One region of the Algoriphagus aquatilis genome, then DNA from elsewhere that is predicted to be linked to it. Evidence: riboswitches for the same ligand, from Rfam matches in the RefSeq annotation. Region 1 holds a riboswitch; the other holds the start of a gene.
The links. Region 1 has a riboswitch for S-adenosylmethionine ahead of ACFPIK_RS03820 (O-acetylhomoserine aminocarboxypropyltransferase/cysteine synthase family protein). Riboswitches for the same ligand answer to the same signal wherever they lie in the genome.

Region 1 (15,933 bases):
ATTTCCTCTTTGGCTAAGAAATACGAAGCCAAATTAATCCTCGATGAGGTGCAATCCGGCTATGGCCGTACGGGTCGTTTCTTTGCCCATCAGTGGGTAGATGGCATCATGCCTGACCTCATCACGATGGCCAAAGGTATGGGCAACGGTTTCCCAATCGGTGGCTTGATGATTTCTCCGGAATTCAAAGCGAGCTATGGCTTGTTAGGAACCACTTTTGGAGGAAATCATTTGGCTTGCGCGGCGGGATTGGCAGTGTTGGAGGTTTTGGAACAAGAAAATCTGCAAGCTAAAGCATTGGAGCTTGGAGATCGATTGATCGAGGAATTGAAGACGATTCCGGGAATCATTGAGGTTCGAGGAAAAGGGTTGATGATCGGGATTGACCTAGATCGGGATGCGGGTCCTGTCCGCAATGAATTGGTCAAAAAATACCACATGTTCACCGGTTCGGCTGCCGGAAAACAGACAATACGTCTGCTCCCACCTTTGTCTGTCGAATGGAATCAGTTAAATTCGTTCTTGACCGCTCTGAAGGAAATTCTAGCCAATTGAGTTTCTCGGAGCCAATTCAACCCACTACATGAAGTACTTCACCCAATTTGAATCCAAAGAGCTAGGTCAGGAATTGATCGATTTGGCTCTCGCCTATAAAGCCAATCCACGTCTTGACCAAGCCAAAGGCCAAGGCAAGCGTGTCGGTTGTATTTTCCTCAATCCTTCTCTCAGAACACGAGTTTCTACTCAAATCGCTGCCCAAAATCTGGGCATGGAAGCCATGGTGCTCAACATGGACAAGGAAGGTTGGGCCCTAGAGATGCAGGAAGGTGCCATCATGAACAAAGGCACCGTGGAGCATATCAAAGATGCTGCAGGAGTCTTGGGTTCCTATTTTGACATTTTAGCGATCCGTGCATTTCCTTCTCTGACCAACAAAGAAGAAGATATGACGGACTTCATCTTTGGTCAATTCATCAAACACAGCGGAATTCCAGTGGTGAGTTTGGAATCGGCTACCCGACATCCTTTGCAAAGTTTAGCCGATCAGATCACCATTCAGGAGCATTTGATAGGGAAAAAGAAACCAAAAGTAGTTCTTACCTGGGGGCCTCATATCAAATCTATTCCTCATGCCGTGGCCAACAGCTTTGCCGAATGGTCACTTGGAATGGGACATGACCTCACGATCACCCATCCCGAAGGCTACGAACTCCATGAGTCTTTCACCGCGGGTGCTACCATCGAATACGATCAAAGCAAAGCCCTTCAGGATGCTGATTTTGTGTATGTTAAAAACTGGTCGGCATTTAATGAGTATGGGAAAATCTTATGCACAGATTCCCGCTGGATGCTGACAGAGGATCACTTTAAAAATGCATCTAACGGTAAGGTAATGCATTGCTTACCGGTGAGAAGAAACCTCGAGCTTTCTGATGAAATCTTAGACGGTTCCCGCTCTTTGGTACAAAAGCAAGCTGAAAATAGAATCTACGCTGCACAGGCAGTACTTAGTAAAATGCTCGGTTAACCTTTTTTAGCTTCCAAACCTATGAAATCGAGCATGACAAAAATGATGAACTTTACTTTTCAGGTTCAACATGCGAGATTCCATGTGGCAAATAAAAAAAATTAACGATCACATGAAAATCTCTATTATCAAAATCGGCGGAAACGTCATCGACTTCCCGGAGAAGTTGGATGAGTTCTTGGCCCTTTTCGCCAAGTTTCCTGGGCATAAAATTCTCATTCACGGAGGAGGTGTGTTGGCTTCCCGATTTGGAGAAAGTATGGGCGTGATGCCGGAAATGGTCGATGGTCGACGAATTACGGACAAGGATACCCTGGACATCGTAACGATGGTCTATGCGGGTCTGATCAATAAGAACATTGTGGCCAAACTTCAGGCTTTGAAAGTGAATGCCATCGGGATGACCGGTGCGGACGGCAACCTGATCCGATCCATCAAGCGGCCGGTCAAAGGGATTGATTATGGGTTTGTAGGAGATATTCAGGAGATCAACACCGAATTGGTGGATACCCTGCTCAGTGCGGGACTTCAACCGGTGGTCAATGCCATCACCCACGATAAAAAAGGCCAATTACTCAATACCAACGCGGATTCCATTGCCTCGGCTTTGGCTACCAGTCTGGCAAAAGATCACCATGTCAACCTTTACTTTTGCTTCAATAAAGCTGGGGTATTGATTGATGAGAAAAACGAAAATTCAATCATCCCACTGATCAATGAGGATATTTATGCCGAATTGAGAAAGGAAAATGTGATTCATTCCGGAATGATTCCCAAGCTGGACAATGCCTTTGAGGCCTTGAAAAAAGGGGTACATCATGTGTGGATTGGAAAAGCTGAAAATCTTCTTTTGGCAGCCAAAGGAAAAAAATCCGGAACCATCATCGAGCGTCAACGATACGATTTGTACTGATGGAAGATTTGAAAAGATTGTTTGATGATGCGGTAGATCTTCTGGAAAAGTTGATTTCCACTTCTTCCTTTTCCAAAGAAGAAAAAGAAACCGGTGATCTCATCGAGCAGTTTTTAAAGGAAAAAGGAGTAGAAACCCATCGCAGCGGAAACAACATTTGGGCTTTTGCATCTGAATACAATCCTGTTTTGCCAACAGTTTGGCTTAATTCCCACCACGACACCGTCAAGCCGAATTCTGGCTATACCAAAGATCCCTTTATCCCGATCGTAGAAGACGGGAAGCTTTTTGGCCTCGGGTCAAATGACGCCGGTGGCCCGTTGGTGTCGCTCTTGGCCACCTTTTGCCATTTTATAGGAAAAGACCTACCCTTCAACTTGTTGATGATAGCTTCTGCGGAAGAAGAAATCTCCGGTCAAAACGGTATTGCTTCCCTCATTTCTCAGCTTCCCGAAGCTGAATTGGCCATTGTTGGAGAACCTACGCAGATGCGATTGGCAGTTGCAGAAAAAGGATTACTTGTCGTCGATGCCAAAATTCACGGCAAAGCAGGTCACGCCGCAAGAGAAGAAGGAATCAATGCCATCTATCTGGCTTTGGAGGATTTGGAAGAAATCCGAAACTTCCAATTCAGCAAAACCTCACCTTTTCTAGGTCGCACCAAAGTCACTTGTACGGTGATTAAAGCCGGGCAGCAGCACAACGTAGTTCCTGACCTTTGCGAATATGTACTGGACGTCAGAGTAACCGATGCTTATACGTTGGAAGAAGCATTGGAAGAACTGCGGGATATTCTCAAAGCTGAATTAACTCCCCGCTCGCTCCGTCTTCAATCATCACATTTACCCAATGATCACTTAATGTATCGCGTGGCGGATGCTTTGGACTTGGAGACCTTTGGCAGCCCTACCCTCTCGGACCAAGCCTTGATTCCCTACCCTTCGGTCAAAATCGGCCCAGGAGACTCGGCCCGTTCGCATACCGCAGACGAATACATTTACCTGGAAGAAATTAAATCCGGTATCCAAGGTTATATCTCCATTATCAATCACTACGCAGCACTCAGCTAAACTTTGAATCATGAAAATCTGGCAAAAAGCTACCGATAGCAAAAAAGAAGTCGAACAATTTACCATCGGTCGTGATCCGGAATTTGATATTCTTCTCGCACCGTTTGATGTTCTCGGATCGATGGCCCATGCGCATATGCTTACCAAAATTGGTCTGTTGACTCAAGAGGACAATCTGATCCTCCAGAAAGGATTGAAGGAAATCTATTTCGAAATCGAAAAGGGTCAGTTTCAAATCGCTCCGGGCGTGGAAGATGTTCATTCACAAGTAGAATTTTTGTTGACCGAGCGATATGGAGAGGTAGGGAAAAAGTTACACAGCGGAAGAAGCAGAAATGATCAGGTTTTGGTGGATCTGAAGCTGTATTACCGCGCTGCCATTCGGGAGATTCTTGAAGAAACTCAGACTCTTTTTGATTTGCTGATTTCCTTGGCAGAAAAGCACAAAAACGATTTGATGCCAGGCTATACCCATACCCAATTAGCCATGCCTTCTTCGTTTGGATTGTGGTTTGGGTCATTTGCGGAAGGTCTCACGGAAGATCTAGGAATGCTGAAGGCAGCATTTGACCTGAGTAATAAAAACCCGTTGGGTTCTGCTGCGGGTTATGGGTCGAGTTTTCCCCTTGATCGAACTTTAACCACCGAGCTTTTGGGATTTGCTGATCTGCACCACAATGTAATCAATGCCCAAAACAGCCGTGGAAAAACAGAAAGAACCCTAGCTTTTGCTTTGGCAGGTATCGCCGGAACGCTCAACAAACTAGCGACCGATGTGTGCTTGTTTATGAACCAGCATTTTGCGTTCATTACCTTTCCTGACAATCTGACTACAGGAAGCAGCATTATGCCCCACAAGAAAAACCCGGATGTTTTTGAACTGATCCGGGCAAAAACCAATCAGATACAGGCGGTGCCGACTGCTGTGAGCTTTCTTTTGACAAACATGAGTACAGGTTATCACCGGGATATGCAGCTGCTGAAGGAGGAGATTTTTCCTGCTTTTGATACGTTGAAGTCCTGTCTGTGCATGAGCACCTTTATGCTTAAAGAAATCAAAGTGAAGCAAAACATCCTTCAAGATTCATTTTACAAGCATCTCTTTTCAGTCGAAGTAGTGAATGACCTCGTACTACAGGGTGTGCCTTTCCGAGATGCTTACAAAAAAGTGGGCCTGGATATCGAGGCGGGTCAATTTGCACCCGATCAGAGTCAAGTCAATCATTCCCATGAAGGAAGTATTGGAAACCTTTGTTTATCAGCAATAAAATCAAAAATGGCGACCCAGCTTTCTGACTTTGATTTCAAGAAAATAGATCGGGCATTTCAAGAATTACTCAAATAACTCGAGCAATTTAGCTAAAGGCAGAAATCTTAATTTTCATTTGTGAATTTTACCTTTATCTTAAAATGTTTTTATGATAAAAACTTCAGAGCAAGAGTAAACTTCTATGAAAAGCCTTTTAGGTTCCAATTTACGCTATGATCTTAAGGCCAGTTTGGTGGTCTTTTTGGTAGCACTTCCCCTTTGTTTAGGTATAGCCATCGCAAGTGGCGCTCCTCCTATGTCAGGTTTAATCGCAGGTATAGTTGGTGGAGTAATAGTGGGAGCATTTTCCAAATCTCATGTGTCAGTCAGTGGTCCTGCTGCAGGCTTGACAGTCATTGTTTTGGATTCCATTTCCAGTCTGGGAACATTTGAGCTTTTTCTGGGAGCGTTGGTGGCGGCAGGCTTGATCCAATTGATTTTAGGTTTTGCCAAGGCTGGAGTTTTGGGATACTATTTTCCTCATTCAGTCATCAAGGGAATGCTTACCGCCATTGGATTGATCTTGATTTTGAAGCAGATTCCACATGCGCTAGGCTATGACAAGGACTTCATAGGTGACTTTGCCTTTCAGCAGATGGATAAGCATAATTCCTTCACAGAGATTTATTATGCATTTCAGTATTACAGTCCAGGAGCTATCCCAATTGTATTGATCGCTTTAGCCATTTTGATATTTTTTGAAAGACCTCAAGTCAAAAATCACAAACTGCTCGGAGCAATACCGGGAGCATTATGGGCTGTTTTATCTGGAATTTTATTGAATAGTTTATACGCTAAGGTTCAGCCTGATTGGCTATTGAAGGATGAGCATTTGGTTTCTATTCCTTCTTTAACCAGTTTGAGTCAACTTCCTTCACTTCTCACTTTTCCCGACTTTGGGTTGATTGCCGATTCAGCTTTTTGGATTGTGGCCGTGACATTGGCTGTGATTGGAAGCATTGAAACTTTACTATCCATAGAAGCAGGCGACAAAATGGATCCATACAAGCGGATCACACCTTCCAGCAAAGAATTGGTCGCTCAAGGAATTGGCAATACAATTTCGGGATTGATCGGTGGACTACCGGTGACAGCCGTGATCGTGAGAACATCCGCCAATATTGCCTCAGGAGCGCGGACGAAGCTTTCCGCGATTTTTCATGGTATACTTTTAATGGTTTTAGTGTTGAGTATTCCAGGATTTTTGAACCAAATTCCTTTGAGTTGCCTTGCGGCTGTGCTTTTTATGGTAGGCTATAAACTTGCCAAACCTTCGATTTTTATTCATGAATTTGAAAAAGGATGGAACCAGTTTTTACCATTTTTTTTCACAGTAATTGCCATTCTATTGACAGACCTGTTGGTGGGAATTGGTATTGGAATGGTGGTTGGGTTGTTTTTTGTAATGAAAACCAATTTTCAACGATCCGTCACCGTTACAGAACTGAACGGCAACTACTTAGTGAAGCTTCAAAAAGATGTTTCTTTTCTCAATAAAGCTCCATTGATGAAGGAATTGACTCAAATACCTGAAGGAAGTTATGTGATTTTGAATGCTTCCAAAGCGGTATTTATCGATCATGATATTCAAGAGGTTTTGAATGATTTCATTGCTTCAGCACATTCCAAAAATATTACCATCACCATAGAAGGATACACCTATCACTTAAGAGAAGTCCAATGAACCCATACGAGAAACTACTATTACAAAACAAAGCTTGGTCGGAAGAGAAGCTTCAAGTAGATAAGGACTTTTTCAACCGTCTAGCCCATCAGCAGCGACCGAAATTCCTTTGGATAGGCTGCTCAGACAGCCGTGTTCCTGCGAATGAAATCACGGGAACCGATCCTGGTGAAGTTTTCGTCCACCGGAATATCGCAAATATGGTGGTGCATACTGATTTGAATTTGCTCTCAGTCCTACAGTATGCGGTGGAAGTGCTCAAGGTAGAGCATATCATCGTATGCGGGCATTATGGCTGTGGTGGTGTAGAAGCTGCCCTGGGCCATCAAAGCTTTGGATTGATCAATAAGTGGCTGCGAAATATCAAAGAGGTATATAAAACCTATGAATCAGAGATCGATTCAATCCCAGACCATAAAGCCCGCGTCAACCGTCTTGTGGAGTTAAATGTCCTGGAGCAATGCCAGGATTTACTGAAGACTTCAATTATTCAAAAAGCATGGAAAGACCGCCAGTCACCTGAAATTCATGGTTGGGTATATGGCTTGGATAATGGATTGGTGAAGGAATTAACTACGATTAAACCAGATTTTGACAACATTCATCCTGTCTTCAGGTATTCAGACGATCAATTCTGAAAAATTCAAAAAAGAATTTAAGCCCCTATTGTTTGATTTTCAAAAATAGGGGCTTTTCTTTGCAGCATCCTTTCACTTTTTTCCAGTGTGAGGATTTATAAAGAAGAGGCGAGAGACAGGCTCTAAGACCCTCTGGCAACCTGGAAAATCCAAGGTGCCAATTCCTGCCAAATGAGAAGGTCTCATTTGGAACTATAAATTCCTCGTATGATGAAAAGGCATCTTTACCTCCTCCAATTTCTTAGGCTTCAAGCCAAAAAATCAAAATCTTCAGGATCATCGGACAGATTGAATCATTCTGGTTCTATGCTCTTTTCGTGTTTTTCAGGATTTAACAAAACCTTTCTTTTCTAATAAATTCTTAACCCTTTAAACCTCAATTTTATGTCAGCAATCTATCGTTTTGAAACTCTTCAGCTACATGCCGGACAAGCTCCTGACCCTGCAACTAATTCGCGGGCTGTACCGATTTATCAGACCACATCGTATGTTTTCAACTCTGCCGAGCATGGTGCCAATCTGTTTGGATTAAAAGAATTTGGAAACATCTACACCCGGATCATGAATCCGACCACGGATGTTTTTGAAAAAAGAATTGCAGCCTTGGAAGGCGGTGTAGCAGCTGTAGCTACCAGTTCAGGGCAAGCAGCACAACTATTGGCCTTGCACAACATTCTTCAGGCAGGGGAAAATTTTGTCTCCTCTCCTTACTTGTATGGAGGAACTTACAATCAGTTTAAGGTGGCATTTAAGCGCCTAGGGATTGATGCTCGATTTGCCAAAAGTGACAAAGCAGAAGATTTGGAGAAACTGATTGATGATAAAACCAAAGCCATCTATCTGGAAACAATCGGAAATCCTGAGTTTAACATTCCGGATTTTGAATCAGTAGCTGCACTAGCCAAAAAGCATGGAATACCCTTGGTCGTAGATAATACTTTTGGTGCGGGTGGATTCCTTTGCCAACCTATCGCTCATGGAGCAAATATTGTGACAGCTTCAGCGACCAAATGGATCGGTGGACACGGAACTTCCATTGGTGGTATCATCGTAGACGGAGGTAACTTCAATTGGGGTAATGGAAAATTTCCTCAATTCTCAGAGCCATCTGAAGGATACCATGGCTTGAATTTCTGGGAGGTTTTTGGCGAAAACAACCCACTTGGACTTCCCAATATTGCTTTTGCCATTCGCACACGGGTAGAAGGTCTACGGGATCTGGGACCTGCTATTAGCCCATTTAACTCGTTCCTCTTACTTCAAGGCATCGAGACACTTTCCCTTCGAGTGCAACGTACGGTGGACAATGCTTTGGAAATTGCCAAATGGCTGGAAGCTCATCCAAAGGTCTCCAAAGTAAATTACCCTGGACTTACCTCTTCACCTTATCACGATGCTGCCAAAAAATACCTTAAACATGGTTTTGGAGGAGTGCTGAGTTTTGAGATCAAAGGCGATAAAGCATCCACTTCTCATTTCATCAATAAGCTCCAGTTGATTTCTCACTTAGCGAATGTAGGAGATGCCAAGACGCTGATTATTCAGCCCTCTGCTACAACGCATCAGCAACTCAACGATGAGGAACAAAAAGCTGCTGGTGTGACTCCTACCCTGCTTCGATTATCCCTTGGCATCGAACACATCGAAGATATCAAGGCTGATTTGCAGCAGGCATTTGACCAAATCTAATTACTCCTAATTACCCCAATGAACCTTATCAGCGAATTCGCAGACTTGACTATGACGCAGGAAATTTTCCATTCCCAAGAGCCTCTAACCTTAGAATCAGGTGAAATTCTTTCTCAATTTCATCTCGCCTACACTACCTATGGTCAGCTCAATCCGGAAAAATCCAATGTCATCTGGGTGGTCCATGCTCTGACAGGAGATTCAAAAGCTGCAGAATGGTGGAGCGGACTGATCGGAGAAGATAAATTCTTTGATCCGGGCAATCATTTCATCATCTGCGCCAATCTTCTGGGAAGCAATTATGGCTCATCAAATCCATTCAGCATCAATCCCGAAACAGGAGAAGCTTATTTCTATGACTTTCCCCAAGTAACGCCAAGGGACTTAGCTGCAAGTCTGGAAGCCCTGCGAATTCATCTGGAGTTAGAGAAAATCCATACGCTGATCGGAGGTTCACTAGGTGGGCAAGTTGCACTGGAGTGGGCAGTGACTTTAGGTCAAAAACTGAAAAATGCCGTGATTTTGGCATCTACAGCTAAAACCTCTCCTTGGGTAATCGGATTCAACGAAACCCAGCGGATGGCCATTGAGTCTGATTGTACCTGGGGAAATCGGAAGGAAGATGCTGGTAAAAAAGGCTTGGAAACAGCACGTGCCATTGCCATGCTCAGCTACAGATCTCCAGCTGATTTGAGAATCAAGCAAAGTGATCAAGAAGAAAAACTAGATGGATTTAGATCATCATCCTATCTCAGATACCAAGGTCAAAAACTGGCCAACCGCTTCAATGCACTCTCCTATTGGACCTTGACCAAAGCCATGGATAGCCATGATTTGGGTAGAAACAGAGGAGGCGTAGAAGCTGCTTTAGCACAGATTGAAGCCCGTGTATTGGCTATAGGGGTAAATTCTGATATACTTTTTCTTCCACAGGAATCACAGTTTATCAGCCAAAAAGTGAAAAGAGGAACGTATAAGGAAATCGATTCTACAGCAGGACACGACGCCTTTCTGATCGAATTTGAGCAGCTGGCCTACATACTCAAATCATTTTATTTGGAGAATTAAATTCAGATCTATCAGAATAAAGGCCTGTGGGATTAACCCACAGGCTTTTTTTTACTTTTTCACTTTGGTCCATTCGACAGTCCGACCTACAAATGAGAAACCGAGGTATCCTTTTACTTCCAAGATTTCCGGTGATTTGAGCTTGAGTTCGCAAGAATAGGTCTTGCCGGATTGAGGATCATAGATTTCCCCTCCTTTCCAAATCCCTGAAGAATACTTAAGCCCTGTGAGGAGTGGCAAGCCTAGCAAGGGTCTTGTTTTCAGTTTGGGGTCCGAGTTTTCTTTATCGGTGGCAGGCTTGCCCTGTGGATTGGGATCTTTCAGCCACACTATTTTTCCAATAAATTCAGTCCCTTTTTTTTGAATTTCGACTTGAGCCGTTTTTTCGGTGTTGTACCATACCCCTAAAATCGCGCTTTCAGTTTGTGCTAAGGATAGAGCTGGAATAGCAAAGATGAGGGTGATAAGCAGTGAAGTAAATTGTCGCATTTTCATGAAAACATCGGTTTGATATGCTTAAATACGAATAGCTTTGAAATTGTTTTTGACTTAGAAATAAGAAGTAGTTTGTAATAATGAGTGTCACCGTACCTTTCAAGGGCTTTTCACTGGAGTTATTGGCTAAAAAAGTGTTATGGATCAAGGAATTAGAAATCCTTTTGATAGCAGACTTGCATTTTGGAAAAGCGGCACATTTTCGAAAGTCAGGGATTCCCATTCCTGAACCTGTTCATGACGCCGACTTCAAAACCCTAAAAACACTTCACCAAGAGATTCAACCTAGACATACCTACTTTCTGGGCGATCTCTTCCATAGTGTCTGGAATGAACAATGGGAGGTTCTGAATTCCTTCTTGGAAACTTTCCCTCAAACTCAATTTCACTTGGTTAAAGGCAATCATGACATTCTTCATCCATCTGTTTACCGGCAGTCTGTATTGAAAATCCATCAGGAACCTTTGGTCATTGAATCGTTCGCACTTTCCCATGAACCCTTTGAAAAGGCTTTGGATGGCAAGTTGAATATTTGTGGGCACCTGCATCCTGGAGTATTGTTGAGGGGAAAAGCTAGGCAATCCGTCAGAATACCTTGTTTTTACAGAACCGGATCCACCTTGATTTTGCCAAGTTTCGGAAACTTCACCGGCTTAGCTCTAGTAGAACCCAAAGACGGTGATCAGATTTGGGGAATTTCAGGGGAAAAAGTCATTCCTATCCTTTCTGGCACATCGATTGGGTAAATCCCATCTGCTTTCCTAATTTTGAATTGAATTTTGTAATCCATGGCAAGTCCTGCACGAAAGAAAAAAACACTAGGCTATTTCAAATTTGGAAGTGTGCTATTCAGCACCACTCTTTCACTTTTTATCGTGGGTTTATTTGGAATCATTTTGATTCAAGCTCAGTCTTTGACCAAGATGATCCGGGAAAATATTGAAATTCAGGTTTTTTTGGATAAAAATCTCCCCGAAGATCAATTGGCTTCACTCCAAAAAGACCTTGCATCTAGGCCATTTGTCCTGATCAAATCCGATAGTTCTTCTCTTAGATTTATCTCAGAAGAAGAGGCTGCTGCCACTTTCGTGCAAAATACAGGAGAAGACTTTACCAAGTTTTTGGAAGACAATCCGTTGAGAGACAGCTTTGTATTTTCCGTATCCGATGAATACCAAAGCTCAGAGCAAATCGATGTAATCGCCAAAGAACTTCAGGACATTCCAGGAGTGTTTGAAGTCTCTTACATGACAGATTTGGTCGATTCTATTAACAAAAATCTGCTGAAAGTCAGTCTGGTCATGGGAGGTTTCATTCTCATTTTGATCATCACAGTGATCATGTTGATCAACAATACCATTCGAATCGCACTTTTCTCTCAACGCTTTTTGATCCGATCCATGCAATTGGTGGGTGCTACCAGAGGTTTTATCCGAAAGCCATTCTTGGTAAGAGCGTTCTTTTTTGGAATGCTAGCAGGATTGATTGCATCAGGAATCCTTTACGCATTGATCCAGTACACCCAAGCCAATATTGAAGGATTTGCTATGCTTCAAAACCTTGAATTAATGTTAATTCTCTTTGGAGCCTTAATTCTGATCGGTGGAATTCTGTCTGTATTGAGTACTTTGCGCGCTGTGAACAAATATTTAAACATGTCTTTGGACGAACTTTATTAACCCATGAGCAATACATCTTTTCCCTTTTCCAAGAAAAACTACCGACTAATGCTGATCGGAATGGCGCTTATCGTACTTGGATTTATCTTGATCGGAATGGACGGTGAGCCCCATGGCAATGGAGTTTTGGGATTGACCATAGGTCCCATTGTGACATTGGCAGGCTTTATTTTTGAGTTTTACGCCATTTTTGCAAAATCAGAGAAGAACTGATTCCAATCGCTTTTCTTGGAAAAGCAACCTCACAAAACATGCAGCAAGAAGCTTACGGAGAAGTTTTCCTTATCGATAAACCTCTGGAATGGACCTCATTTGATGTGGTCAAAAAAGTGCGAAACGCCCTTAAAATAAAGAAAGTAGGTCATGCGGGCACTTTAGATCCATTGGCTACTGGTCTTCTGATCGTATGTGCAGGCAAAATGACCAAGCAGATCGAGACCTTCATGGGTCAGGAGAAAGAATACACCGGAACTTTTGTTATCGGTGCTACCACTGAATCATTCGACCTGGAAAAGCCGGTGATACCGGTTTCAGATCCTTCTTCGATCTCCCTCAGCCAAGTCCAAGAAGCAGCAGCAAAACTTACAGGGAATATTCTGCAGATACCCCCGATGCACTCAGCCATCAAAGTAGATGGAAAACGGGTTTACGAATCTGCCAGAGCAGGGAAAGAAGTGAAAATGGAACCTAGGCCAGTGGAAGTTCGTGAGTTTGAAATCACCCGATTTGAAAGGAATGAAATTGATTTTAGAATTTCCTGCTCCAAAGGCACTTACATTCGGAGTTTAGCTCGAGACATGGGTGAAATCTTGGGTGTTGGAGCTTATCTCAAAAAACTCTGCCGAACCCGTATCGGTTCATATAAACTGGAAGACGCTAGTGAATTGCAATCCTTGGTTGAAGAACTAAAAAATCGACCCCATGAGAATCTATGAAGGATTGGAGGATTTTCTCCCCGTACCCAATGCGGTGGTTACCTCAGGGACGTTTGATGGTGTACATCTTGGTCATCAAAAGATTATTCAGCGGATTCGAGAACTGGCCCGTTCGATTCAGGGTGAGACAGTTCTGATTACTTTTTGGCCACATCCCAGATTGGTACTTTACCCTACCGAACATCACCTGAGACTACTTTCTACTTTTGAAGAGAAAGCCAACCTTCTGAGGCAATTTGGAATTGATCATTTGGTTACCATCCCCTTTACCCAGGAATTTTCTCAAATGACCTCAGAAGAGTTTATTCGAAAGATTTTGGTAGAAAAAATCCATACCAAAAAGCTGGTCATTGGATACGATCACAGATTTGGGAAAAACCGGGAAGGAAGTTTTGAATACTTAAAATCCCATGGGCAGGAATTTGGCTTTGAACTCGAAGAAATCTCCCGCCAGGATGTAGATGAAATTGGGGTGTCAAGCACCAAAATCCGAAAGGCACTGGAGAGTGGCGATATCAAAACTGCCACCAATTACCTTGGTCGGCTTTATGAGCTTAACGGTTTGGTCGTTAAAGGTCAGCAAATCGGACGATCCATTGGATTCCCCACCGCCAACATTCATATTCCAAACGATTACAAACTTATCCCTCATGATGGCGTTTATGCCGTAGAGGTAAAAGTGGAAGGTGTCCTATACAAAGCCATGTTGAATATCGGAAATCGGCCAACTGTAGACGGTACAAGAAAAACCGTGGAAGCCCACCTATTTGATTTTCAAGGTGACTTATATAACAAGCTAGTAACTGTCTCCTTCAAAGAATTTATTCGAGAGGAGCGGAAATTCGAAAATCTGGAAGCCTTAAAAAACCAACTGGTTCAAGACCAAAAATTGGCCAAATCGATACTATAAACCCAAATCAATGATTACGAAAACTGTCAAAGACGCTCGGGAAGCTGTGGCTGATATTCCAAGTGGGGCCTTTCTGATGATGGGAGGCTTTGGATTGAGCGGAATTCCTGAAAACTGTATTTCTGCTCTTTTGGAGAGGGAAATCAAGGAGTTAACCATCGTGTCCAATAACGCGGGAGTGGACGATTTTGGCATCGGTCTCCTTTTGAAAAAGGGAATGGTGAAAAAGATGATTTCAAGTTATGTGGGTGAAAATGCGGAATTTGAGCGACAACTACTCAGTGGAGAATTAGAAGTCGAACTTATTCCTCAAGGCACATTGGCAGAAAGGGTAAGAGCCGGAGGTGCTGGAATACCTGCTTTTTTCACTCCCGCAGGTGTGGGAACAGAAGTGGCCGATGGAAAGGAAATCAGGGAGTTTGAAGGTAAATTATACTTGATGGAAAGATGGCTTCAGGCTGATTTTTCTTTGGTAAAAGCGTGGAAAGGCGATACTGCTGGCAACTTAATCTTTCGTGGCACAGCGAGGAATTTCAATCCTATGATGGCTGCAGCCGGCAAAATCACCATTGCAGAAGTGGAAGAACTGGTACCTGCGGGGGAGCTGGATCCCAATCAGATTCACACACCGGGAATTTACGTACAGCGAATCTTCCAAGGTAAAGATTACGAAAAGCGAATCGAACAGCGGACCATTTCCAAATAACTGGAGTTCTCATTTTTTCTTATGTCTTAGGTCTTTTGTCTTAAAACTTAGAACAACCCAAATGCTAACCAAAGAACAAATCGCTCAAAGAATCGCCAAAGAGGTGAAAAATGGGCAATACATAAATCTAGGCATAGGCATCCCTACCCTAGTTGCCAATTACATTCCCTCCGACTTAGACGTAGTTCTTCAGTCTGAAAATGGACTTTTGGGAATTGGCCCCTTCCCTAGCGAAGATCAAGTCGATCCCGATTTGATCAATGCAGGCAAGCAAACTATTACGATGGTGCCTGGATCGGCATTGTTTAACTCCGCTGAATCTTTTGCCATGATCAGAGGTGGACATGTCCATTTGACAATTTTGGGAGCCATGGAAGTTTCAGAAAACGGCGACATTGCCAATTGGAAAATCCCGGGAAAAATGGTCAAAGGAATGGGTGGTGCCATGGATCTGGTAGCCTCAGCCAAAAATATTATTGTGGCCATGCAGCATTGTTCAAAGGATGGCCAATCAAAACTTCTACCTACCTGCGGCTTACCGATTACCGGAATCCGATGTGTAAAAAAAATAGTATCAGACCTTGCGGTTTTAGAAATTGCCCCCGAGGGCGGATTCATTCTTAAGGAAAGAGCGCCGGGAATCAGCGTTGAAGAAATCCAAGCTAAAACTGCGGGTAAACTGATGATTGATGGAGAAATACCAGAAATGAAATTCGATTAATTACCTATGAGGGAACCTCAAAAGATGAAAACCAGTTTCCCGATAAAATTCTAACCCATGAAAAAGTCAGAAATCAAATTCCAGGTAGAGCTGGATGCGAATAACCTTCCTAAGTCAATTCTCTGGGATGCTTCAGATAAAGAGGCAGAGGGCCTCGAGTCTTCAAAAAGTATAAGTTTGAATGTTTGGGACAACCTGAATCATTCTACATTGAGGATTGATCTTTGGACAGAAGACATGTCAGTAGCCGAGATGAAAAGGTTTTACATAGATATTATCGGAGGCATGGCGCAGACTATTTTGAATAGTACAGGTGACGAATATATGGCTGAAGAAATGAAAGATCTTTGCGATCGAATGGTCAAGCATGTAAATGAGGAGAACAAGAAAAATTCTTGATTCAATGAAATTAGACTTAAAAAAGGCCCAGATTCATTAGGGCCTTTTTGTTTTTTAAAAATTATTGATCAAAACAATTTTTGTTGAATTATTAAGGAAAAGTGAGCTTAACTAAGCTTTCGCTAATAGATTTTGATTTTTTTTAATTTATCTCAAAAAACCTTCTCAGTTTCCAAATTGAGCCGCTTA
Region 2 (15,933 bases), on a different contig from region 1:
TCACAGAAAAGTCTGCTGTGGCTTTGTGAACCAAGACTCCGGATTTGATCAATGCATTAAGAAATTTGATGGCCGTAGGAAAGTCGGCTTGATCAGCGGACAAGATATAGCCTCTTGGATCCCTTTTCGCAGGATTCTTATAGACTGAATCATAAAACTGCACCGGGACTCCTGCTCTAAATCCAAAAAAAGCCGCATCCTCATCGTCCGCCTCTTTCTTCTTTTGGGTAGCATCAAAGGATTTTTGAATGTCTGCGGCGTACTTTGGATAGCGAGTCCACGTATCTGTATTTCCTCGATCGATGGACTTTTTACCCATCAGGTAAAAATTATACAGCAACTCATCCCCATGCCGCACTGCATGATTCAAAATCGCATAGTTCATCGATACAGAATAATCAATCGATGTACGGAATGCCCAAGGGCCAGGAGTCACCGGATAGGGAGTACCGTTGTTTGGAATCAGTCGGTCCGGAACCAAAGGGATAGAATACGGAGAAGGATCACCCACAATCTCCGTCAGGATCCCGATCATATTGTGATAATAAGGTGTGGTTCGCAATCCACCATTCCACCACGTGGAAAAGACAGAACCATCGAGTCGGGTATACCCCGGTTTATCCTCCACATGCAGTCGATTGATCATAGCCGCACCCACCGCATCTAAACTGGTGATAATTAGTGGATCAAAGACATGATTAAACGGATCTCGGTAAGGGGGACCTGCTACCACGGTGCCAGCCGGGCCTGCTTGGTGATGGTTGTAGACAATCTGAGGAAGCCACTCTACATATTGCTGCAGGGAAATATTGGTGGATTCCTTCATGTTGTTCATGTAGAAATCCCGGTTATTATCATGACCTACATACTTCTGATAAAGCACAGGGATATTCTTGTTGCGCTTGGCTTTATCCTCATGCATCATGTACCAGTCAGACATGATTTCCATGCCATCGGGATTGACGTGAACCAAAAGAATGATCACTTCATCCAAAATCCTTAACGTTTCCTCATCATTTTTGGAAGCCAACTGATAGAGCGTCTCGATCAACTGCTGAGCCCCTACTACTTCGTTGGCATGGAGTCCGCCATCGATCCAAACGATGGGTTTTCCCTCTCTGGAAAGTGCCTTGGCCTCAGCTTCGGTGATTTCAGCTCTTCCCAGTTTTTGGGATATTTCCTTGTATCGCTCGAGCTGCGCAAAATTCTTGGGAGCTGTAATGATCAACATGGGTTGTTCCCTTCCAAACTCAGTCTTGCCGATGCTGGTATATTTTACCCGATCTGAAGCTGCATCCACTTTTTTGAAATAAGCTTCTGTTTGGGAAAAGTTTGCAAGCATATATGGATCTCCCACATTAAACCCAAAGTGAGATTTAGGGGTGGGCACACTTTGGGCCAATAGCCAAAGCGGAAGAATCAACAGATTCAACAAGAAAAGGGTGGTTTTTTTCATAAGTATTGTCCTTGAAGGGAATACGCTAAAATAAGGCATTGCTCAACTCAATCAGGTGAAAAAGACGTATCCTTTAGAAAATTTACAGGATCGGAAAAATGAATCAATAAGCAGAAAAACCAAATCAACCCATGGTGGAAAAAGAGTTAGGTCATTTTATCATTTTTTACTTGGAGAGATTGCTGATAGATTAGCCCGTCCTCCAAAAATCATTACTTTTGTTTATCTGTCTTTTCAAGCGTTTCCACCACCAATTCCTGCAAAATCTATGTCCGAGGTAAAAATCTTTGCCGGCACAAACAGCCAAGAACTCGCTCAAAAAATTGCCAAAAGCTATGGCAAAAAGCTGGGTGAAATGACCATGTCGAAATTCAGTGATGGCGAGATGTCTCCGAGTTTTGATGAGTCCATCCGAGGCTGTACCGTCTTTATCATACAGAGCACCAATCCCCCCAGCGACAATTTACTGGAGCTCTGCTTGATGATCGATGCTGCGAAAAGAGCAAGTGCTTATAAGGTCTGTGCGGTCATTCCCTATTTTGGATATGCACGTCAAGATAGAAAAGACAGACCACGAGTTTCAATCGCAGCCAAACTTATTGCCAACATGCTTACCTCGGCGGGCGCGGATCGGATCATGACTTGTGACTTACACGCCGGTCAAATCCAGGGATTTTTTGATATCCCATTGGATCATTTGAATGGTTCTGCTATATTTGCGCCCTATTTGAGCACACTTCGGCTGAAAGACATGATCTTCGCAGCCCCGGATGTGGGAGGTGTGGCAAGGGCGAGATCCTTTGCAAAGCACTTCGAGGTAGAAATGGTCGTCTGTGACAAGCACAGAAAAAGAGCCAACGAGGTAGCATCCATGCAAGTCATCGGCGACGTGGAAGGCAAAGACGTGATTCTCGTAGATGATTTGGTAGATACAGCAGGTACGCTTTGCAAGGCTGCTCAGATCATCATGGAAAAAGGAGCAAATTCTGTAAGGGCCATCGTTACGCATGGAGTACTTTCAGGAAAAGCTTATGAAAACATTGAAAATTCTGTTTTGGAAGAACTTGTCGTGACCGACACACTTTCTCTCAAGCAGCAATCTTCGAAAATTAGAGTACTGACCGTTGCTGAGTTGTTTGGCAAAGCCATACACGCCGTCACAGGACACACATCGATCAGTTCATTATTTATTTAAGAACCAATTTTAAATACAAATACATATGAGAACACTAGAGATTATAGGGTTTAAAAGAGCAAATCTCGACAGTGCCGCTTTGAACGAAATCAGAGATTCCGGTAATGTACCCTGTGTAGTTTATGGTCCAGGTATCCCTGAGCAAGTTCATTTCTATTCCCCAGCGATCCTTTTCCGCGACTTGATCTATACCCCAGATGTTCACTTGGTTGAGTTGAACATCGAAGGCAGAATCATCAAAGCCGTATTGAAGGAAGCACAATTCCACCCAGTAAGTGAAACCTTGCTTCACGCAGATTTCATGGCTTACACGGAAGACAAAGCAATCAAATTCGAAATTCCTGTGAAAATCGAAGGTAGCTCTCCAGGTATGGCAAAAGGTGGTAAAATGGAATTTAAGACCAGAAGATTGAAAGTAAAAGGTTTGGCTAAAAACCTTCCTGACTTCATCGTGGCTGATATTTCCAACCTTGATCTTGGAAAATCTTTCAAGGTAGGTGAATTGAAGGCTGAAGGATATGAAATCCTTACTTCTCCAAATGTGTCTATCGTGACTATTGGTATTCCAAGAGCGCTCAGAGGCAAGAAAGGAGAATAATCCTGACTCCGAAATCAACAAATCCTGCCCAGCAATGAGCAGGATTTTTTGTTTAACACTAGATCGAATCCAGACCTGTCAGGTTTTTGAAACCTGACAGGTCTAATCAACCCTTATAGCTTCAGCATGAAATACCTTATTGTAGGATTGGGAAATATAGGTCCGGAGTACGAACTCACCCGCCACAACATCGGCTTTTTGACACTAGACCGCTTGGCTGATAAGGAAGGTGTGACCTGGAAAAGCGAGCGCTTGGCTTTTAAATCCGAAATCAAACATAAAGGCCGATCCCTGCATTTGATCAAGCCAACCACCTACATGAACCTGAGCGGAAAGGCTGTCAACTACTGGATGAAGGAACTCGCTATCCCAAAAGAAAACTTACTTGTCTTGGTGGATGACATGGCCATTCCTTTTGCCAAGCTTCGAATGAGGGCCAAAGGAAGTGCTGCGGGGCACAACGGATTAAAGAATATCGAAGAACTGTGCGGTGGACAAGACTACCCCAGACTTCGGATGGGAATTGGTGACAATTTCCCAAAAGGACGGCAAGTAGAATATGTTTTGGGGAGATTCACTCAGCAGGAATTTGACGAACTGCCTTCCATGATGGATAAAGCCATAGACATGGTTTATGGCTTTTGCACAGCGGGAATCGCACAAACCATGACACAATACAACGACTGAAATGAAGGGAGATTTGGATTTGACCAATTCTCCCTCTTTCTTTGTGACACTTCAGGCAACTGATTTATAAAGAAGAGGCGAGAGACTAGGCTCGATGACCCTCTGGCAACCATCCCTGCCAAGGAGAAAGGTGCCAAGTCCTACCCAAAGCGGGAACTATAAATTGGCGAGATTCAACTCTACCCCACTTTCTGGTTCGGTTTTCTTCTTTGGGGAAATTCTTTTTCAGTTTCCAAGTACCCAATAGCATTCAAACCGACCAAACCCATGTCTCATTTCGAAACCGATGCCATCCGCATCCAGCGCCGATCCGATCTCAAAGAACACTCCTCACCCATTTTCATCACTTCCAGCTTTACCTTTGAATCCGCCGAGGAAGCACGGGCGATGTTTGCAGACGAGATTCAAGGCAATATCTACTCCCGCTATTCCAATCCAAATTCTTCCGATTTGATCGAAAAGGTCTGCCGCGCGGAAGGTACCGAAGACGGAATCGCGACAGCTTCAGGAATGGCTGCCATGTTTGGAAGCATTGCTTCACTCCTACAGCAAGGAGATCACATTTTGGCTTCCCGATCACTTTTTGGATCGACTCATCAATTGCTAACCCGAGTATTTCCAAAGTGGGGTATTACTTCTACTTATGGAGACATTTCGGATTGCCAAAATTGGGACAAGCTGGTGCAGCCTAACACCAAAATGCTATTTTTGGAAACCCCTTCCAATCCGGGCCTGGAAATTATCGATTTGGAATGGGCAGGAAAGTTTGCGGCGGCACACAACCTGATCCTCGTGGTAGACAATTGCTTTGCCACGCCTTACCTGCAGCAACCTGCTAAATGGGGGGCACACATCGTCACCCACAGTGCCACCAAGTATATCGATGGACAAGGCAGAGTTTTGGGCGGCCTGATTTTGGGGAAAAAAGATCTGATCAAAGAGGTGCAGTTTTTCACCCGCCATACTGGACCATCGATCTCACCATTTAATGCCTGGATTTTATCCAAGAGCATGGAAACGCTAGCGGTAAGGATGGACAGACACTGCGAAAATGCCCTAAAAATCGCCCAATATTTTGAAGGAAATCCTGAACTAGATGCAGTTCGCTATCCATTTCTCAAGTCTCATCCACAGCACGACCTGGCTTTGAAACAAATGAAAGCTGGAGGCGGGATAATTACCCTAACACTGAAAGGTGGTTTGGCCCGCGCACAGCGCTTCATCGATCAGCTACAAATGATTTCCATCACTCCAAATTTAGGAGACAGCCGCAGCATCATTACGCATCCTGCATCGACTACTCATAGCAAACTTTCTCCTGAAGAACGTGCACAAGTGGGAATCAGCGACGGACTGGTACGGCTTTCTGTAGGATTGGAGCATTACGAAGACATCTTAAAGGATGTCGAAAGAGCCATCGAAAAATCAAAATAAGCTCGAACCAAAAACGCCCCGAAATTTCGGGGCGTTTTTGGTTTTACCAGGTGGTATGTTTGAGAGAGGGAAAGGCCCGAATTACATCACTGAGACTGATCTGCCCGACCAGTTGCCCATTTTTCAATACAGGAAATCTTCGGATCTGATACTCCAAAAACTTTTGAGCAGCATCAAAAAGTGTCATATCCGGAGACAACGTCATCACATCCCGAGTCATTAACTCATGCACTTTAGCGGGAAAACGGACGGTATTGGTATATTTTCCTTTGATAATCTCCCTAAGGCAATCCACCTCAGAGATAATCCCAATCAATGCTCCACCTTCGTCCACGACAGGTGCACCGGAAATTTTCCGCTTGGTCAAGGCTTCCATCACCTGATCGATCGTATCATCAGGCCCAAAAGTCACCAACTTCGATGTCATGTGGTCTCTCACCAAAATAGGCTGAGCCGGGGTCTTAGGCTCCACCACTTTTACCCCTTGAAAACTTTTTACCATAGTTTTTCCCCTTAGAGATAAAAGAAGCTACTGATTTTCAATGAAAAATGAAAAAATAGAGCCAAATATTCCGAATATTAAATTATTAATTTGGATGAAATAGATAATTACAGAATTTTATTTCAATTGATTCCTCAAAACTACAAAGGGTCTCCATTGTTTGGTAGGTGCCTGATAGAGCTGGTCGAAAGCAAATGTCCCCACAATCAAATCCTCATCTCCATCCTTGTCCAGGTCCCCCTTGGTTAACGTCAGCCAATGATCTTCCAATTGCTCTTTCAAGACAAAAGGGAGGAAGGAATCAGGCTTTTCCTGTTTGAAATAAATCAAGTTTTGATGAGGTTTTTGATTTCGATCGGGAAAAAAAGCAATGGCCACCACATCCATTTTCCCATCCTGGTCAAAATCTCCCACTTCCAATCCAGTCGCTCCATGCATGGGATAAAACCATTTTTCCTCAAATTCACCTGAGTTATCGCGTTCAAAAATTCGGACACCATGGTAATTTTTCAGGATTTGACTCTGATCCGCATTGTCACCATTGACCAATATGAGTTCAGCTTTCCCGTCGCCATTCATGTCTTCAAATCTAAAATCGCTTGATCCAAAGGCAGGCTGAAAACTGACTAATTGCTTTTCCTTAAACTTCCCACCGCCCGTATTTTCAAACAAAACCAATCCCTCTTTTGCTTGAGTCATTAAGACTAGGATATCCAAATCTCCATCCCCATCGTAATCCACTGCCATCGAACGCCTTGCTCCGGGATCCTTTTTGAGAATCACCTCTTGAAAAGCTGTATCCTTGCTCAGATGAAGACTTAATTTACCTAGGTGATTACCAAATTGGGAGATGACATAATCCGGCTTACCATCGCCATTCCAATCAGCCACTTCCACATGGACAGGTCGCATGAGTTTTTCAAATACTGGCTGTGACTTCCAAGCACCATCATTTTTTACAAAAGTAGAAACTGAACCAATCGAATCATTGGCGGGGTCCATCAATCCCATGGTGAGTAACTCAAAAGATTGATCCTCCTTCCAACGGATTTCTACCGGTGCGACTGCAGTGGGGATGGAATCAAGCTGTGAAAATTGATTGGCAGGGTCGAGTTCAAACAATGCCCTAAACCGATGGCCCAACCACAACTTTCCTGTTTTGGGATGGACACGGAGCATGGTCGTCAAGCTTGACCTGACAAAGGGAAAATTAGGCACCTCCAAATTGAACCCCGGAATCCCCACTCGCGGGGCAACCTTGGACTCTTGAGGAAGTGGCATATCCGGAGCATTTTCCAAATAATAAGATTGGAGCTTTTCCCATTTTTCACGGGTTATGAAAGGGATTTTAGAATAAATTCCATCCGGCACCCCTTCATCTTCAGGTAGCGAAGTACCAAAATCCTCCTCCAAGTACAATCCCATGCGCTTGCGCATATCTGGAAGAACTTTTTCCCAGGTGGTTCTATCTAAAACTTCAGGCTCAGGCATCACATGGCACGAAGCACAATAACCCCTCGCCAATTGCTCGCCCGAAAGGTCAAGATCGGATTGAGAAAGCTGATACAAACTTGGTGGAGGCTGCTTTCGCTCTGCGATCTGACCGCAGGCGCTTACCATTAGCATTCCAACCCAAAAACCCCACAATCTTTTCATCTGTATTTACAACACGGTTTTAAATCCTTGTACCAATACAGGATCAATCCCAAAATGTTTGGAATAATCCAAAGGAGCAGAAGAAAATGAAAGATCAGGATTGATAAATTGATTTTCAGAAACCTTGGCCAATTTACAGGAAGCGTGGACTTCCTTCAATAAACCTGTCGCTCTTAGGATAGGCACATGTTCAGCCTTTGTTCCTCCTCCCGGCATGATGATGATCCTATCTTTGGCTTTTGCCAAAAGTTGGGTCACCATGTCCAATCCTTCTGTTAGGGAGTTTTTTCCACCCGAAGTCAAAATCCGATCGAATCCCAAGTCAATGATTTTTTCCAATGAGTCAGACAAATCAGCCGATGCATCAAATGCTCGGTGAAACGTGCAAGGTTTGGCCCCTGTAGCTCTTTTCAGAAATTCATTTGCCTTCTGATCCACATTTCCTTTTTCATCCAATACTCCAAATACAAAACCATCCGCACCCATTTCTCCCAAAATCTGAATGTCCTGTTTCATGACCAACAGCTCTTTTTGGGAATAAACAAAATCTCCTCCTCTTGGACGGATCATCACAAAAACAGGGATATCGACTTCGCTTTTCAAAAAACGAAGCATCCCTGCACTTGGAGTCTCTCCACCCTCAGGAAAATTGGCACAAAGTTCCAATCGATCAATCCCTTGTTCTGCCGCCTCCAAGGCTCCTTGTAGGTTGAAAACCGGCGCTTCCAGTAAAATCTTACTCATGGTTTGAAGTGACTGTTTGCGTCGATGAGGATATTTCCTGACTCAGTGGCTTTGGCAAAGTTAAAACCCGGATGAACGGCATAGGCGCCTACCTCTCCGTATTTGTTGATCGCCAAAAATCCAGCTTGAATGTCTTTTACGTTTTTTGTCTTTGAAACCAATCGCTTGACAGCTTCTTCGCAGGCCTCCTGTGGCGATCTGCCCTGACGCATCAGTTCCACGATCAGGAAGCTACCACAAATCCGGATAATCGTCTCTCCCAAACCGGTGGCAGTCGCCGCACCGACTTCATCATCCACATACAACCCTGCTCCGATGATGGGGCTGTCCCCTACCCTTCCGTGCATTTTATAAGCCAATCCACTGGTAGTACAGCTGCCCGCCAATTTACCATTGGCATCAATACCGATCATACCGATCGTATCGTGATTCTCAATATTGATAATGGGTTTGTATTGACTGGTGACTTTCCATTTGTCGTATTCGATTTGGGCTTTTGGACTGAGCACCTCCTCCTCCAACGGGAAACCCTGAGCAATCGCAAATTGTCTGGCACCCTCTCCCACCAACATGACGTGGGGTGTTTTTTCCATCACCGCCCTTGCCAAAGATATGGGATGCTTAATTTGCCGGACAAAAGCAACCGATCCACAGGACCCATCTCCCGTCATGATGGAAGCGTCAAGTGTGGTAATTCCCTCACGGTCGGGAAGACCCTGAAGACCCACAGAGAGGTTATCCATATCCAATTCGGTATTTCTTACTCCCGCCTCCACTGCATCCAGGATACTGCCCGTTTCCTTCAGCTTGGCCCAAGCGTCTGCATTGGCAGGTACACCGTGATTCCAAGTTGATAGGATTAAAGGCTTCTCTCCGTTCGGTGATTTTTGATCACTTGTCTGAGCGCAGGAAGCTGCCACTCCGGGTAAAAATAAAGCAGATCCGAGGAGGGATTGCTTGATAAACTTTCTTCTTTGAGACATGAAACGTATTTTAGAATCGAGGAGTCAAATTATCAATTTTGGCTAATATAACCCTTCCCGCACGTCCAAATCTCCGAATAAATCCATGAGACCCTATATCCTGAAAGAAGCCAATTGGAAAGATCTGAAAACGTTCCGCTATGAACTCGCCATCTTGCCTTGGGGTGCCACCGAAGCACACAATTACCACATGCCTTACGGTACGGACGTATTTGAAGCTGACGCAATCGCTGCCGAAGGTGCCAGAAAAGCCTGGGAAAAAGGCAGTAAAGTCGTGGTTCTTCCTACCATTCCTTTTGGGGTAAATACGGGACAGTCTGACATCTACTTGGATATGAACATCTATCCGAGCACCCAACTCATCATTCTGAAGGACATCATAGAAGTGCTGAATCGTCAGGGACTGAAAAAACTCTTGATCTTGAATAGCCATGGTGGGAACAACTTCCAACCCATGCTGCGCGAACTAGGTCTAAACTATCCTGACATGATGCTTTTTACCTGCAATTGGTACCAAGCCTTGGACAAGAGTCTTTACTTTGAAGAAGCCGGAGATCATGCCGATGAGATGGAGACTGCCCTGATTCAATACCTGCATCCTGAATTAATCCTACCGGTAGCAGAGGCTGGTGACGGAGAGGAGAAAAAGTCAGTGATCCGAGGTATTCGTGAAAAATGGGCTTGGGCGGAACGAAAATGGTCTCAAGTCACAGAAGACACCGGAATTGGCAATCCGAAAAAAGCAACGCCTGAGAAAGGAAAACGATACTTTGAAGATGTCACTGACAAGGTAGCTGACCTCATCAGTGACATTTGTGATGCTAAACCAGGAGAACTTTACAAGTAATTATTCCATGCTGAAAATGGTGAGTGGAATCATCTCTCCCTTGTAAGTAATCATCAAGGCTGATTTCACCCCTTCTGGCAAATGAATGGATCGGCTGGATTGCGAACCAAAACCTGCCCCAAAGGTCGCATCCACGCGTTGCATTCGTCCATCACTCAGTTCCAACAAAATGGCCATCGCCTCAGTAGGAGGTGTGATGGACTTAAGCTTTGTTCTTTGAGGCTGAAACGCCAAGAGTTTCCCGCGATTTTGGGAAGCCAAATAAATCGCCGAACCATCAAAGGCCGTCACTTTGACCAATGCTTTTGCATCACCAGGCACCATGAAGCCGCTTTCTCGAGTGCTTATGGGTTTAAAATTACCTTTTCCATCCCCCAAGAGCATCCAACCTATAGCTGCATCCAATCGGCCAATGAAGATCTCATTGCCGTAATCATTGCCAACCATCATCACATCCGTGAATCCATCCCCATTAAAATCGTCAGCTACCATGCCATTCATCGGTGCTATCTGAGCGATGGTGGGAAGCTCGTGAACTTTAAATTTGGCATCCCCAAGATTCTCGACCCAAACCGAACGGTCAAAATTTCCGGTCAGGATTTGTGCACCTTGTTTTTCCTCTTCGGTGAAAAAAGTAGCCTCCGTACTTTGTGCAAAGTATTTATAGCGATCAAATTTCCTTCTGAACATCGGACTTTGTCCGGTAAGGTCATCCCAAAAATGACTTGGAAAAGATTGGAAATTACCTCCGATTTTCTCCTTGTAGTAGGCAAAAGTTACCGGATCAATGGAGCCATTGGCATCAAAATCCTTGGCATAAATTTTCAAAGGACGATCAAAAGACGGATGGTGAGGGTTATTTGCCCCCATATTTCCTACCATCCAATCTGTATCTCCATCCTGATCGAAGTCTGCAGTCACTATTGAGTTCCACCAACCCAGGTAATTTTCCAAACCGGTGTTCTGAGCTTTTTCAAAGCGATCTCCCCTATTCAGAAAAACAGTCACCGGCATCAATTCACCAACTACCACCAAGTCGACCTTTCCGTCGGTATTGACATCAGACCACACCGCGTCGGTAATCATTCCCAGATTTTCAATTTCAGGAAGCCATTGCTTGGTACCATCGGCCAAGTTTCCCTGATTATTTTTCAGGAAAAAGCTTTTCTCAGGAAGAGGGAATTTTCCTACCGGTGTACGACCACCTACAAAAAGATCCATAAATCCATCTCCGTCCACATCCGCCCCTCGCACCACGCTTCCATTGGCTTGAACCAAAGAGAAATTCTTATCCAAGGTGAAATTGCCTTTTCCATCATTTAGGTAAATTCTATCCTGATATTCAGGAGCATCAGGCGCAAACTCGGCACTTCCACTCACCAGATAGAGGTCCAAATCCCCATCATTTTCAAGATCAAAAGACAGAATACCCACTTCCTCAAAGGCTGAATTTTCTCCTGGCAACAACTCTTTTTGGGTAAACGAGCCATCTTGATTTTGAGAAAACCAAACTGGGGAAAACCCAGCTGCAGAACCGATGATTACATCTTCCCTTCCATCCCCGTTAATATCTCCAACTGAGAGTACTGGGCCATATTGGGAGAGTTTGTGAGGTAAGGTTCGCTGGATATTGTAGTCAATTTTGTCCGTTTCCTGATGAATGTATTGAATACCCAAGGAGTCAGACACCTCGGCTAATAAAGGAGCAATTACATCCTGATTCCAGACAGCCAAATTACCGGCACCTACTTTTGCATCTTGGTAGGCAACCTCTATCACTTGGTTCACGGCTACTTTGGACAACTTTTGCTCTTTCCCATCCGGCCAAATAACATGAAGCTCTTCCACGGCACTCAGGGAATCCAAACCAAAATGAATGATGGATTCGGTGGAAGACATGTACCCCCTCACCACCTGCATTTCTTGAAACAGAAACTCACCTGTTGGAGTCTTAGCCCAGACTTTAGCGCCTAATCCCTCCGGATTTAGCTTGGGACCTTTAAGTTTGATCCTTAAAAATGCGGGAGCTTTTTTATTTTCATTCAACTTATTTTCAAAGACAAAAGCTGGATCATTGATATTATTGACCACATAATCCAAATCCCCATCTAAGTCCAAATCAGCCAATACTGCACCGTTGGAAAAAGAAGGTTGATTTAATCCCCAGGCATCCCCGGAGTCTTCAAACTTCAAATCACCTAGATTTCGGTAAGAGTAATTGGGAATTTTCACAATCGGAATAGAATCCAAAAGCTGCCTTACCGAAGCGATACTTCCTACATCTGCCCGGTAATTGGCAAAATCTTTATCGGTGATATCACGTGGAAAACCATTGGTAATCAACAGGTCCCTTTTCCCATCATTATCCACATCGGCAAATAAGGGAGCCCAACTCCAGTCTGTCTGATAAACTCCAGCCACCATACCTACTTCACTAAAAGGAACACCTGGTCCATTGTTGAGATGGACCATGTTTCTCACATGCTGATACTCGTATCCAAACTGCTCATTGTTGATATACGTCTGATAGACATTTTTACCGATTGTGGTCTTTTTCCGATAACTATCTTCTCCAAGCATGTCAATGGTAATCAGATCCGGCATTCCATCATTGTTGAAATCTGCCAAATCGGATCCCATAGAAAACTGGCTTTGGTGCTTTAGGAATTCCTTGGTCTTATTCGAAAAAGTACCGTTTTGATTATTGATGTAGAGGATATCATTAGTGATGTAATCATTGCTCACATGGATATCAGGCCAGCCGTCATTGTTTACATCACCGATGGCAAGACCAAGTCCGAATCCTTCGTAGGTAATACCTGCCTCCAGGGTCACATTGGTAAAGGTGCCGTCCCCATTGTTTCTGTAGAACGCATCATTATTCACCGCAGAACCATCCGAGATTTTTGTTCGGAAATTGGTAGGCTTAGCGATGACTTGCTCATTATTCAAGACATATAAATCCAAGTCTCCGTCCAAGTCATAATCCAAAAAGGCAGCCCCCATAGAATTTCCCGGATCTGCGATGCCATATTGATCAGCCATTTCTTGGAAAGTCACATTGCCATCAGCATCCTTCCCCTGATTTACAAAAAGAAGATTATTGCGCTCCCCAGGGCCCTTTTTCATAGCAGTGGCCACATAAATATCAGGAAGTCCATCCAAATTGATATCCACAATCACGCTTCCTGTACACCATTTATCAGGAGCCATTACACCAGCTACTTCAGAGGCATCCTTAAATTTAAATTCTCCCTGATTGAGATAAAGACGATTGGGAACTTGGTTACCTGTGAAGAAAAGGTCCTGAAAGCCATTTTGGTCAAAATCAGCAACTGCTACTCCGCCGCCATTAAAAATGTATTCATCCGTAAGGATGTTGAAACTATCAGACTCTGTAATCAAATTATTAAAATCTATTCCTGTATCCTCAGGTGATTTTAATTCAAAAAGAGTATCACTTTTTTGGCAACTAATCAACACTAAAAGAGATACAATAATCAGGAAATTAAATGGGGTCTTCATAGGAAAATGAATGGATTTTGGGTGAAGAAAATTAGCACTTTCCACCATCCAAATGAAAGAAAACATGGAATAAAAAGCCCCAAAACAAAAAAGAGAAGGCCTTTCGACCTTCTCTTAATAATTAATTCGGTTTAGATTAGAAACCTGGGTTTTGAATCAAAATATCCTTACCCACTAGGTCAATCTGATCCTGAGGAATTGGAACCCACTTATATTTTTCTGTGTACTTAGCACCACCAAGGGCAGAAGCCAATTTCACACCATCATAAGCGAAATAGTAATCCAATTCAGCCTGAGCAGTACCCCAACGCTGAAGATCGTAGAATCTGTGACCTTCCATACCCAACTCAAGAAGACGTTCCATACGTACAGCTGCCTGTGCAGTAGCTTTTACGGTCCAAGGAGCATCATACGTCTTGATGTCGTAGTTAGCAGCGTTAGAACCGTCTCCTCTCTTTACTGGAGAATTGATTGCTCTAGTTCTGATTCTGTTCACATATTCTCTAGCTTTTTCCAAGCTACCTACTTCGATTTCAGCTTCAGCTGCCAACAATAAGATGTCTGCAAAACGGATAATCATGAAATTGATACCGGTATAGCCAGGAGTCCAAGAAGAGTTATCTTGGAAAGTTCCTGCTTCTGATTTAGCATACACATACTTCTTAGGAGAGTAAGGACCTGCATTAGGCTGGTTACGGATCCAAGCTTGACCTGGGTGATCCATCCAATCCAAATAAGGGATACCTCTACGACCTACAGTGTGATCCAAACGAGGATCAAGTGGACCTGCATCCGGTGTGAAAGCCGCACCTGAAGCAATTCCCATATCATTCTTCACTTCATTAGCAGCACTGTTGTAAGTTCTGTCAAGTAGTGGAAGACCGTCTTTTGTACGGAAGGCATTTACGAATGTGAAGCTTGGCTGGAAGAATCCGCAACAGTTACCAGGACCAGCAGGACCGGTATTGTATGGGAAGTTCAAGTCAAATTCCGGGTTAGCATTGTTCACAGAACCCGTATTTGCTGCTGCTTGGTAAGCCCAAACAGACTCCTGATGGTTGTCATTCTTACCACGGAACATGTCGTCATAGTAAGGAACCAAACCATACTTCAAACCATTGGAAGTAACACCATTTGCAATTACGTCATCAAACAAGGCTTTTGCTTTAGCAAACTCTTTGGTGTACATATACACCTTGCCTAAGTAAGCTTTAGCAGCCCAAGCGTTAACACGGCCTACCTGTGGCTGTGTAGCAGGAAGATTTTTGACAGCATAGTCAAGGTCAGCAATGATAAAAGGCCATAGGTCTTTGTCATTCTTCACTGCCTCTAATCCACTACCATAATCCACTGTCTCGTCCACATAAGGAGTTCTGTTGTAATCACGAGCCAACTCAAAGTAGAAATGCGCTCTTAGGAATCTTGCCTGAGAAGTAAGTCTGATCTTATCAGCTGGCGTAACATCTGCACCAGCCTTTGTTAAAAGCCTCAAGACATTGTTTGCTCTTGCAATACCTTCGTAACAAACGTTATACTTGGAACCCATTTCACCACCAGCAGCATCATTTTCGAATCGCTGGATAGGGTTAATGGTCGTGAAGTCACCGGGGTCAGTACCTTTATTTGCCTCTCCCCCTCTGATGCTCCCCCAAACCCAGTTGGAAGGAGACCCTAATCTGTTTCCGCGACCGTTTACCTGAGAATACGCCGCGATCAAAGAGGCATCAATACCAGCCAATGAAGAAAGCTGATTTTCTGACAACTGACCAACCGGCGGAATTTCCAAGAATTCATCGCTACAACTCACTGCTACCATCATCGCTGTAGATGCTAGTAGGGCACCGATTTTTAATTTAAAATTGTTCATTTGTTTAATCTATTATAGTGTCTATAACTCGATTCAAATTATGTTGTTTGGCTTAGAAGCTCAAATTTAGACCGAAAGTCCAACCTCTAGTAACCGGATAGTTACCTACGTCGATACCGAAAGTCAAGTCGGCATCACCACCTACCGCAGGATCTAGACCTTCATACTTGGTCAATGTAAACAGGTTGTTTACAGATGCAAATACTCTGGCTCTCTCCATTTTCAACTTCTGAAGAACACTTGCAGGAGCAGAATAGCCTAAAGTCAAGTTCTGAAGTCTCAAATAAGAACCATCTTCCACATAGAAAGAGTTTGCTACGTTAGAAGTTGAGAAGTTGGAAACTCTTTCAACAACTGGGATTTTAGCATCCAAATTTTGAGGAGTCCAAGCATCATATAGTCTTCTTGAGATTGCAGCACCTTCAAAGGTCTGGAAGAA

Region 2: another riboswitch for S-adenosylmethionine. It lies ahead of ACFPIK_RS10130 (trans-sulfuration enzyme family protein); the one in region 1 lies ahead of ACFPIK_RS03820 (O-acetylhomoserine aminocarboxypropyltransferase/cysteine synthase family protein).

The regions. Positions count from the first base shown of each region.
Region 1 is NZ_JBHSKS010000002.1:337,996-353,928, forward strand. It holds gene ACFPIK_RS03785 (aspartate aminotransferase family protein) at 1-555, shown strand, start outside; gene ACFPIK_RS03790 (Rossmann-fold NAD(P)-binding domain-containing protein) at 584-1,528, shown strand; gene argB (acetylglutamate kinase) at 1,641-2,441, shown strand; gene ACFPIK_RS03800 (M20 family metallo-hydrolase) at 2,441-3,511, shown strand; gene argH (argininosuccinate lyase) at 3,522-4,856, shown strand; gene ACFPIK_RS03810 (SulP family inorganic anion transporter) at 4,963-6,504, shown strand; gene can (carbonate dehydratase) at 6,501-7,142, shown strand; SAM riboswitch class I at 7,235-7,343, shown strand; gene ACFPIK_RS03820 (O-acetylhomoserine aminocarboxypropyltransferase/cysteine synthase family protein) at 7,527-8,831, shown strand; gene ACFPIK_RS03825 (homoserine O-acetyltransferase family protein) at 8,850-9,899, shown strand; gene ACFPIK_RS03830 (DUF2147 domain-containing protein) at 9,951-10,394, opposite strand; gene pdeM (ligase-associated DNA damage response endonuclease PdeM) at 10,475-11,140, shown strand; gene ACFPIK_RS03840 (cell division protein FtsX) at 11,183-12,073, shown strand; gene ACFPIK_RS03845 (DUF3098 domain-containing protein) at 12,077-12,286, shown strand; gene truB (tRNA pseudouridine(55) synthase TruB) at 12,325-13,008, shown strand; gene ACFPIK_RS03855 (bifunctional riboflavin kinase/FAD synthetase) at 12,995-13,918, shown strand; gene ACFPIK_RS03860 (CoA transferase subunit A) at 13,929-14,624, shown strand; gene ACFPIK_RS03865 (3-oxoacid CoA-transferase subunit B) at 14,686-15,345, shown strand; gene gldC (gliding motility protein GldC) at 15,403-15,744, shown strand.
Region 2 is NZ_JBHSKS010000006.1:204,504-220,436, reverse strand. It holds gene ACFPIK_RS10150 (M14 family metallopeptidase) at 1-1,456, opposite strand, end outside; gene ACFPIK_RS10145 (ribose-phosphate pyrophosphokinase) at 1,725-2,651, shown strand; gene ACFPIK_RS10140 (50S ribosomal protein L25/general stress protein Ctc) at 2,677-3,249, shown strand; gene pth (aminoacyl-tRNA hydrolase) at 3,376-3,936, shown strand; SAM riboswitch class I at 3,998-4,101, shown strand; gene ACFPIK_RS10130 (trans-sulfuration enzyme family protein) at 4,204-5,370, shown strand; gene ACFPIK_RS10125 (CBS domain-containing protein) at 5,414-5,872, opposite strand; gene ACFPIK_RS10120 (FG-GAP repeat domain-containing protein) at 5,990-7,528, opposite strand; gene ACFPIK_RS10115 (copper homeostasis protein CutC) at 7,535-8,272, opposite strand; gene ACFPIK_RS10110 (isoaspartyl peptidase/L-asparaginase family protein) at 8,269-9,255, opposite strand; gene ACFPIK_RS10105 (creatininase family protein) at 9,341-10,102, shown strand; gene ACFPIK_RS10100 (VCBS repeat-containing protein) at 10,103-13,627, opposite strand; gene ACFPIK_RS10095 (RagB/SusD family nutrient uptake outer membrane protein) at 13,764-15,494, opposite strand; gene ACFPIK_RS10090 (SusC/RagA family TonB-linked outer membrane protein) at 15,547-15,933, opposite strand, start outside.